Linked DNA regions of Asanoa sp. WMMD1127. The protein of the gene in region 1 interacts with the protein of each later gene in a pairwise test. Links are inferred from orthologs where the notes say so. Each region holds a gene or a part of one and is shown on either strand. Other genes may lie near its edges.

Evidence for each region.
Region 2: the proteins of O7635_RS29700 (region 1) and O7635_RS32100 interact in binary tests that used the Escherichia coli proteins (3 or more experiments, as listed by UniProt). The link is inferred for Asanoa sp. WMMD1127 from one-to-one orthologs.

The regions. Positions count from the first base shown.
Region 1 is NZ_JARUBP010000001.1:6,218,706-6,221,825, forward strand. The notes cover bases 265-3,073. They hold O7635_RS29700 (response regulator), read left to right. Parts: upstream 265-1,231; coding sequence 1,232-1,915; downstream 1,916-3,073. Other genes in these bases: O7635_RS29705 (GNAT family N-acetyltransferase), read right to left, coding at 1,928-2,422; O7635_RS29710 (DUF899 family protein), read right to left, coding at 2,422-3,069. UniProt on the Escherichia coli protein: Member of the two-component regulatory system KdpD/KdpE involved in the regulation of the kdp operon.
Region 2 is NZ_JARUBP010000001.1:6,713,434-6,716,912, reverse strand. What follows is about bases 72-3,239. They hold O7635_RS32100 (DUF4118 domain-containing protein), read left to right. Parts: upstream 72-443; coding sequence 444-3,035; downstream 3,036-3,239. Other genes in these bases: O7635_RS32095 (AMP-binding protein), read right to left, coding at 3,089-3,239; O7635_RS32105 (potassium-transporting ATPase subunit C), read left to right, coding at 72-420. In the rest of the region: more of O7635_RS32105, read left to right, coding at 1-71; more of O7635_RS32095, read right to left, coding at 3,240-3,479. UniProt on the Escherichia coli protein: Member of the two-component regulatory system KdpD/KdpE involved in the regulation of the kdp operon. KdpD may function as a membrane-associated protein kinase that phosphorylates KdpE in response to environmental signals.

The DNA.
Region 1 (3,120 bases):
TCGTCGAGGCGTTCGCGGCCCAGGCGGCGGTCGCGTTGCGCCAGGAGCGCCTGGCCGAGCAGGCGGCCGAGGCGCTCCCGCTGGCCGAGGCCGACCGGATGCGCACGGCGCTGCTCGCGGCGGTGAGCCACGACCTGCGTACGCCGCTCGCGTCCGCCAAGGCGGCGGTGACCAGTTTGCGCAGCGACGAGGTGGAGTTCTCGCCCGAGGACCGCGACGAGCTGCTGGCCACCGCCGACGAGTCGCTGGACCGGCTCGGACGGCTGGTCGCGAACCTGCTCGACATGAGTCGCCTGCAGGCCGGCGCGCTCGGGGTGGTGCCGGCGTCGCTGGGTTTGGAGGAGGCGGTGCCGCGGGCGCTGGACGAGATCGGCGCGGCCGCCGCCCCGGTGGTCCTGCGGATGCCGGACGACCTGCCGCTGGTGGTCGCGGACCCGGGCCTGCTGGAGCGGATCCTGGTCAACGTGATCGGCAACGCGATCCGGTTCAGCCCCGACGACCGGCCACCGAAGATCACGGCGAGCGACCACGCCGGCTGGGTCGAGCTGCGGGTGATCGACCGCGGCCCCGGCATCCCGGACACGGACCGCGACCGGGTGTTCCAGCCGTTCCAGCGGCTCGGCGACCGCACCAACCACGCGGGCGTCGGCCTCGGCCTGGCGCTGTCGCGCGGTTTGGCGGAGGCGATGGGTGGCTCGCTGGTGCCGGAGACGACACCGGGCGGCGGGCTGACGATGGTGCTGACCCTGCCGTCGACCGAGGCGTCGGTGGAACCGACGGAGACCCGCGCGACGGAGATCGCCGACCAGGCGATCCGGGAACGCCTACGGCGCTGGCCGCGCGACCCGCAGCCGATCCCGCGGCTCGGCCCGTCGGACCTGGAGCTTCGCGGACCTGGACCGGTCGACGGCGCCCCGGTGCCGGAACCGGTCCATCCGTCGCGGCTCGCAGACAGCGCCGCTGTCGACCGGAAGGGGCGCGACCCGGTCAACGGCGGCTCGCCGCCTCGGCTCACGGAAGACGACTCGGCCAACCGCCGGCCGCGTGACGCCGCCGCGACCACGGGCCAGGGCGCGCCGGGCAGTCACGTTCAAGGACGTGACCGGCCCCGGCGCGGCCACGGCGTCCGGCACGGCGGCGGTGGCGCGGGCGGCGCCGAGAGCGACCCGCGGAAGGCGGAAGGTGAACACATGAGCGAGGGCGACGAGCAGCCGCCGAACGGTGGTGTGCGGTGACGCGGATCCTGGTCGTCGACGACGAGCCGCAGATCCTGCGGGCCATGCGGATCAATCTGCGGGCCCGCGACTACGACGTGGACGTCGCCGCCGATGGTGGGACGGCGTTGAAGGCCGCCGCGGCCCGGCCGCCCGATCTCGTCGTGCTCGATCTCGGCCTTCCCGACATGGAGGGCACCGATGTGATCCGCGGGCTCCGCGGGTGGACCGCCGTGCCGATCATCGTGCTGTCCGGCCGCGCGGACAGTGCCGACAAGGTGGCCGCGCTCGACGCCGGGGCGGACGACTACGTGACCAAGCCGTTCGGGGTCGACGAGCTGCTCGCCCGGATCCGGGCCGTCACCCGGCGGATGGGCGCCACCAGTGACGCCGCGCCGGTGATCAAGGTGGGTGCGTTCACCGTCGACCTGGCGGCGCGGACCGTCGACCCGCCCGACGGGGCCGGCGAGGTGCGGCTCACCCCGACCGAGTGGCATCTGCTGGAGATCCTCCTGCGCAACCCCGGCAAGCTGGTCAGCCAGCGCCAGCTGCTCCAGGACGTCTGGGGGCCGCAGTACCAGACCGAGACCAACTACCTCCGCCAGTACATGGCTCAGCTCCGGCGCAAGCTCGAGGTCGACCCCGGCCACCCGCGGCACCTGCTGACCGAACCGGGGATGGGTTACCGCTTCCAACCCTGAGCTGCGGCAGGGTCACCGCAGGGATTTGACCAGCATCGTGATCGTCTCGGGGACCCAGCGCTTGACGCCGTCCCTGCCGACCCAGTCGTACCCCGTCGAGATCAGGCCGTGGGGCCACTCGCCGTAGCCGAGCCGCTCGTACAGCCGTCGCGCGCCTGGGTTGTCGACCGCCACGCCGAGCGCGATCCTCGCGTGCTCGCGGGAGCGGGCCAGCGACTCGGCCGCCCCGATGAGCGACGTGCCGAACCCGCGGTTGCGCAGCACCGACACCACCTCGAGGTGGACCAGCACCGGCACCCCGCCGAGGTGCTCATTGACCTCGCGCTCCGGCACCGGCGACAACGCCACCCACACGTCGGCGACCGGCGAGCCGTCGAGGCACCCGACGAGCAGCACCCCCTCGCCGCGGGACTGCGCGGCGAGCTTGGCGGCGAAGAACTCCCGTTGCCCGAGCAGCGCGACCAGACCGTCCACATGGGACGCGGCACCACGGGCGACGGTGAACATCAGTACTCGTCGTGCAGGCGCCACCAGGAGTACGGCTCCGTCTGCGGCCAGCCCAGCGGCGAGTCCTCCCAGCTCTCCTGCCGCCCGTACGGCGTGAGGTCGAGGATGTTGAAGTCGAAGCGCAGCCGGTCGACGCCGCGGTCGCTGGTGAGGTAGGTCTGGTAAGCGTCGACGCCGTCGGTGACGAACACGGCCAGCGCGAAGCCCCGCCCGGCCCCGATGTCGGCGCTGAACGTGGTGCCGCGCGACGAGTAGACCGGCACCGTCCACTCCATCCGCGTCCGCACCGACCGGAGCTGGTCCAACGGCATGTCGGAGACGACGGCGTACGAGGTGCCGCGCGCGTGCAGGTGCTCGAGCCGCCCGACGTTGTCGGTGAAGCTGGCGCAGCCGGAGCAGATGTCGTCGGGGCCGTTGTCCATGAACTGGTAGACGACGAGCTGGTCGCGACCCTCGAACAGGTCCCGCAAACTCGCTTTCCCGTCGGGCCCGTCGAACGCATAATCGGCCGGCATCCGCACCATCGGCAGCCGTCGTCGCTGGGCGGCCAGGTCGTCCAGCGCCCGGGTCGCCTCCTTCTCCTTGACCAGGAGCGCGTCACGGGCGGTCTGCCACTGTGCGCGGGACACGACTTCGGGGAGCGCCATCGCCTCGTCCTCTCGTCACCGACAGTGATCGTCTCCAGCCTAACCCGGGAG
Region 2 (3,479 bases), 490 kb from region 1 along the record:
CGCGTCTACTACTCGGAGGGCCTGACCGGCACCGTGACCCGGGCCGTCAGCGTCAACCAGGCCGCACCCGCGACGCCGTTCATCGCCACCTACCAGGGCGTCACGGTCGAGGCCGCCAAGCCCGGCGAGGACTACTCGGGTGGCGTGCTCGTCCCGATCCGCGGCGACGCTCCGGCGAAGCCGGCCGTGCCCGCGGACGCGGTGACCGCGAGCGCCTCCGGTCTCGACCCGCAGATCAGCGAGGAGTACGCGCAGCTCCAGGTGGCCCGGGTCGCGCGTGAGCGCGGCGTGGACCCGGCGGCGGTGCGCGAGCTGGTCGAGGAGAACACCACGGGCCGGGCGCTGGGCTTCATGGGTGAGCCCGCGGTGAACGTGCTCCGACTCAACATGGCACTCGACCGCGAGCTTTCGGGTCGCTGACGGAGGCGGGGCGGTTCCGGGACATGGCACGCGGAGAACTGCGCATCTATCTCGGGGCCGCCCCGGGAGTCGGCAAGACGGTGGCCATGCTCGACGAGGCGCGACGCCGGATCGAGCGTGGCACCGACGTGGTCGTCGGCCTCGTCGAGACGCACGGCCGGGCCTTCACCGCCCGGATGATCGGTGACCTGGAGGTGGTGCCGCGCCGCACGGCGGAGTACCGCGGCGCCTCCTTCACCGAGCTCGACGTCGACGCCGTCCTGGCCCGGCGGCCGGAGGTCGCGCTCGTCGACGAGCTCGCGCACACCAACGTGCCCGGATCGCGCAACGAGAAGCGCTGGCAGGACGTCCAGGAGCTGCTCGACGCGGGCATCACCGTGCTGTCCACGGTGAACGTCCAGCACCTCGAGTCGCTCAACGACGTGGTCGAGCAGATCACCGGGATCGTCCAACGGGAGACCGTGCCCGACAGCGTCGTGCGCGCCGCCGACCAGGTCGAGCTGGTCGACATGACACCGGAGGCGCTGCGCCGGCGGATGGCGCACGGGAACATCTACCACAAGGACAAGATCGACGCCGCGCTCGGCAACTACTTCCGGGTCGGCAACCTGACCGCGCTGCGCGAGCTGGCCCTGCTCTGGCTCGCCGACAAGGTCGACCAGCAGCTCGAGCGTTACCGGGACGCGCACGGGATCGGCAAGACCTGGGAGACCAGGGAACGCGTCGTCGTCGCCGTGACCGGCGGTCCCGAGGGCGACACGCTGATCCGGCGCGCCGCCCGGATCGCGGCCCGCGGCAAGGGCACGGACCTGATGGCGGTGCACGTCGCCAACTCCGACGGGCTGACCGGCGCCGACCCCGCCCTGCTGGCCAAGCAGCGCCTCCTCGTGGAGAGCCTGGGCGGCAGCTTCCACCAGGTGGTCGGCGGCGACATCCCGCGCGCCCTGCTCGATTTCGCCCGCGGCGTCAACGCCACCCAGCTCGTCCTAGGCGTCAGCCGGCGCGGGCGGTTCGCCCAGCTGGTCACCGCGGGCGTCGGCGTCACCACGTCGGCCCGCTCGGACGCGATCGACGTGCACCTGGTGCCGCACCCCGAGGTCGGCCGCGGCCGCCTCGCGGTGCCGGCACCCGCGCTCTCGCCCCGGCGCCGCCTGATCGGCTTCGCGCTCGTGCTCGCCGGCCTGCCCGCGCTCGCCGGCGCGCTGCTCCCGCTGCGTCCCGACCTCTCGCTGCCGAGCGAGATGCTGCTGTTCCTGGCCGCGGTCGTCGGCATCGCCCTCGTCGGCGGCATCTGGCCCGCGCTGCTCGCCGCGGTGGGGGCGTCCCTCCTGCTCAACTACTTCTTCACCCCGCCGACCAACCAGTGGACGATCGCCGAGCGCGAGAACATCCTGGCGCTGGCCGTCTTCGTGGCCATCGCGGCCGCCGTGTCGTGGATCGTCGACGTGGCGGCCCGCCGCACCCGCGAGGCCGCGCAGGCCAGCGCCGAGGCGCAGACCCTTTCCACGGTGGCCGGCAGCGTGCTGCGCGGCACCGGGCCGCTCACCGCACTGCTGGAGCGGTTGCGGGAGACGTTCGGGCTCGAGACGGTGACGCTGCTGGAGCGCCGCACCGGCGCCGGCGAGCGCCCGGACCGGCAACGCAGCCCGCAGTCCTGGGACGTCGCCGCCAGCGTCGGCGGACCGCCGTGCTGCGCGCCCGGCGAAGCGCAGACCGAGGTCGCCGTCGACGACAGCCTCGTGCTCGCGCTGCGCGGGCGGACCCCGGCGGCCGCCGACCGCCGGCTGATCGAGGCGTTCGCGGCGCAGGCCGCCGTCGCCCTGCGGCACGAGCGGCTCGCCGAGCAGGCGGCCCAGGCACGCCCGCTGGCCGAGGCCGACCGGATGCGGACCGCCCTGCTGGCGGCGGTCAGCCACGACCTGCGTACACCCCTGGCCTCCGCCAAGGCCGCCGTCGACAGCCTGCTCGGCGAGGAGGTGGCGTTCTCCGACGAGGACCGCGACGAACTGCTCGCCGCCGCCAACGAGTCGCTCGTGCGGCTCGGCCGCCTCGTCGACAACCTGCTCGACCTGAGCCGGCTCCAGGCGGGCGCGCTCGGCGTGACCCTCGCGGAGATCGGCCTGGAGGACGCGGTGCCCCGGGCGCTGGACGAGCTCGGCCCGAACGGCCTGGTGGTGCGGTCCGACCTCACCGCCGACCTGCCGGCCGTCGCCGCGGACCCGGGCCTGCTCGAGCGGATCCTGGTCAACCTGATCGCCAACGCGCTGCGGTTCAGCCCGCCCGGCCGGCCGCCCCAGGTCACGGCCCGCTACCAGGACGACCGGGTCGAGCTGCGGGTGGTCGACCACGGCCCGGGCATCCCGGAGCCGGACCGCGACAAGGTGTTCGTCCCCTTCCAGCGGATGGGCGATCGCGACAACCACAACGGCGTCGGCCTCGGGCTGGCGCTGTCCCGCGGCCTCGCGGAGGCGATGGGCGGCACGCTCGTGCCGGAGACCACCAACGGCGGCGGCCTGACCATGGTGCTCGCGCTCCCCGCCGCGGTGTCACCCGGCGACGGCGCCGCCACCGAGGCGGTCGAGCGGGCCGTCCGGGAACGCCGACACCGGCGATGATGCGCCGCCGGAGCCGTGACCGGCCGGGGGGCTGACGGGTGTTGCCTGCGGGGTCAGAGGCGGTGCTTCTGGACCTTGCCGAGGGCGTTGCGGGGGAGGGCGTCGACGAAGACCACCTCGCGGGGGCGCTTGTGTGCCGACAGCGTGGCGGCCACATGCTGGACCAGCACGTCCGGGGCCACGGCGTCGGCCACTACGTACGCGACGACGCGCTGGCCCAGGTCGTCGTCGGGCCGGCCGACCACCGCGGCCTCGCGCACGGCCGGGTGGGTGAGCAGGGCGTCCTCGATCTCGCCGGCGCCGACCCGGTAGCCGCCCGTCTTGATGAGATCCGTCGAGGCGCGGCCGACGATGCGGTGGACGCCCTCGCCGTCGATCGTGGCGACGTCGCCGGTGCGGAACCAGCCGTCGGCCGTGAACGCGGCCCGGTTCGCGTCCGGCCGG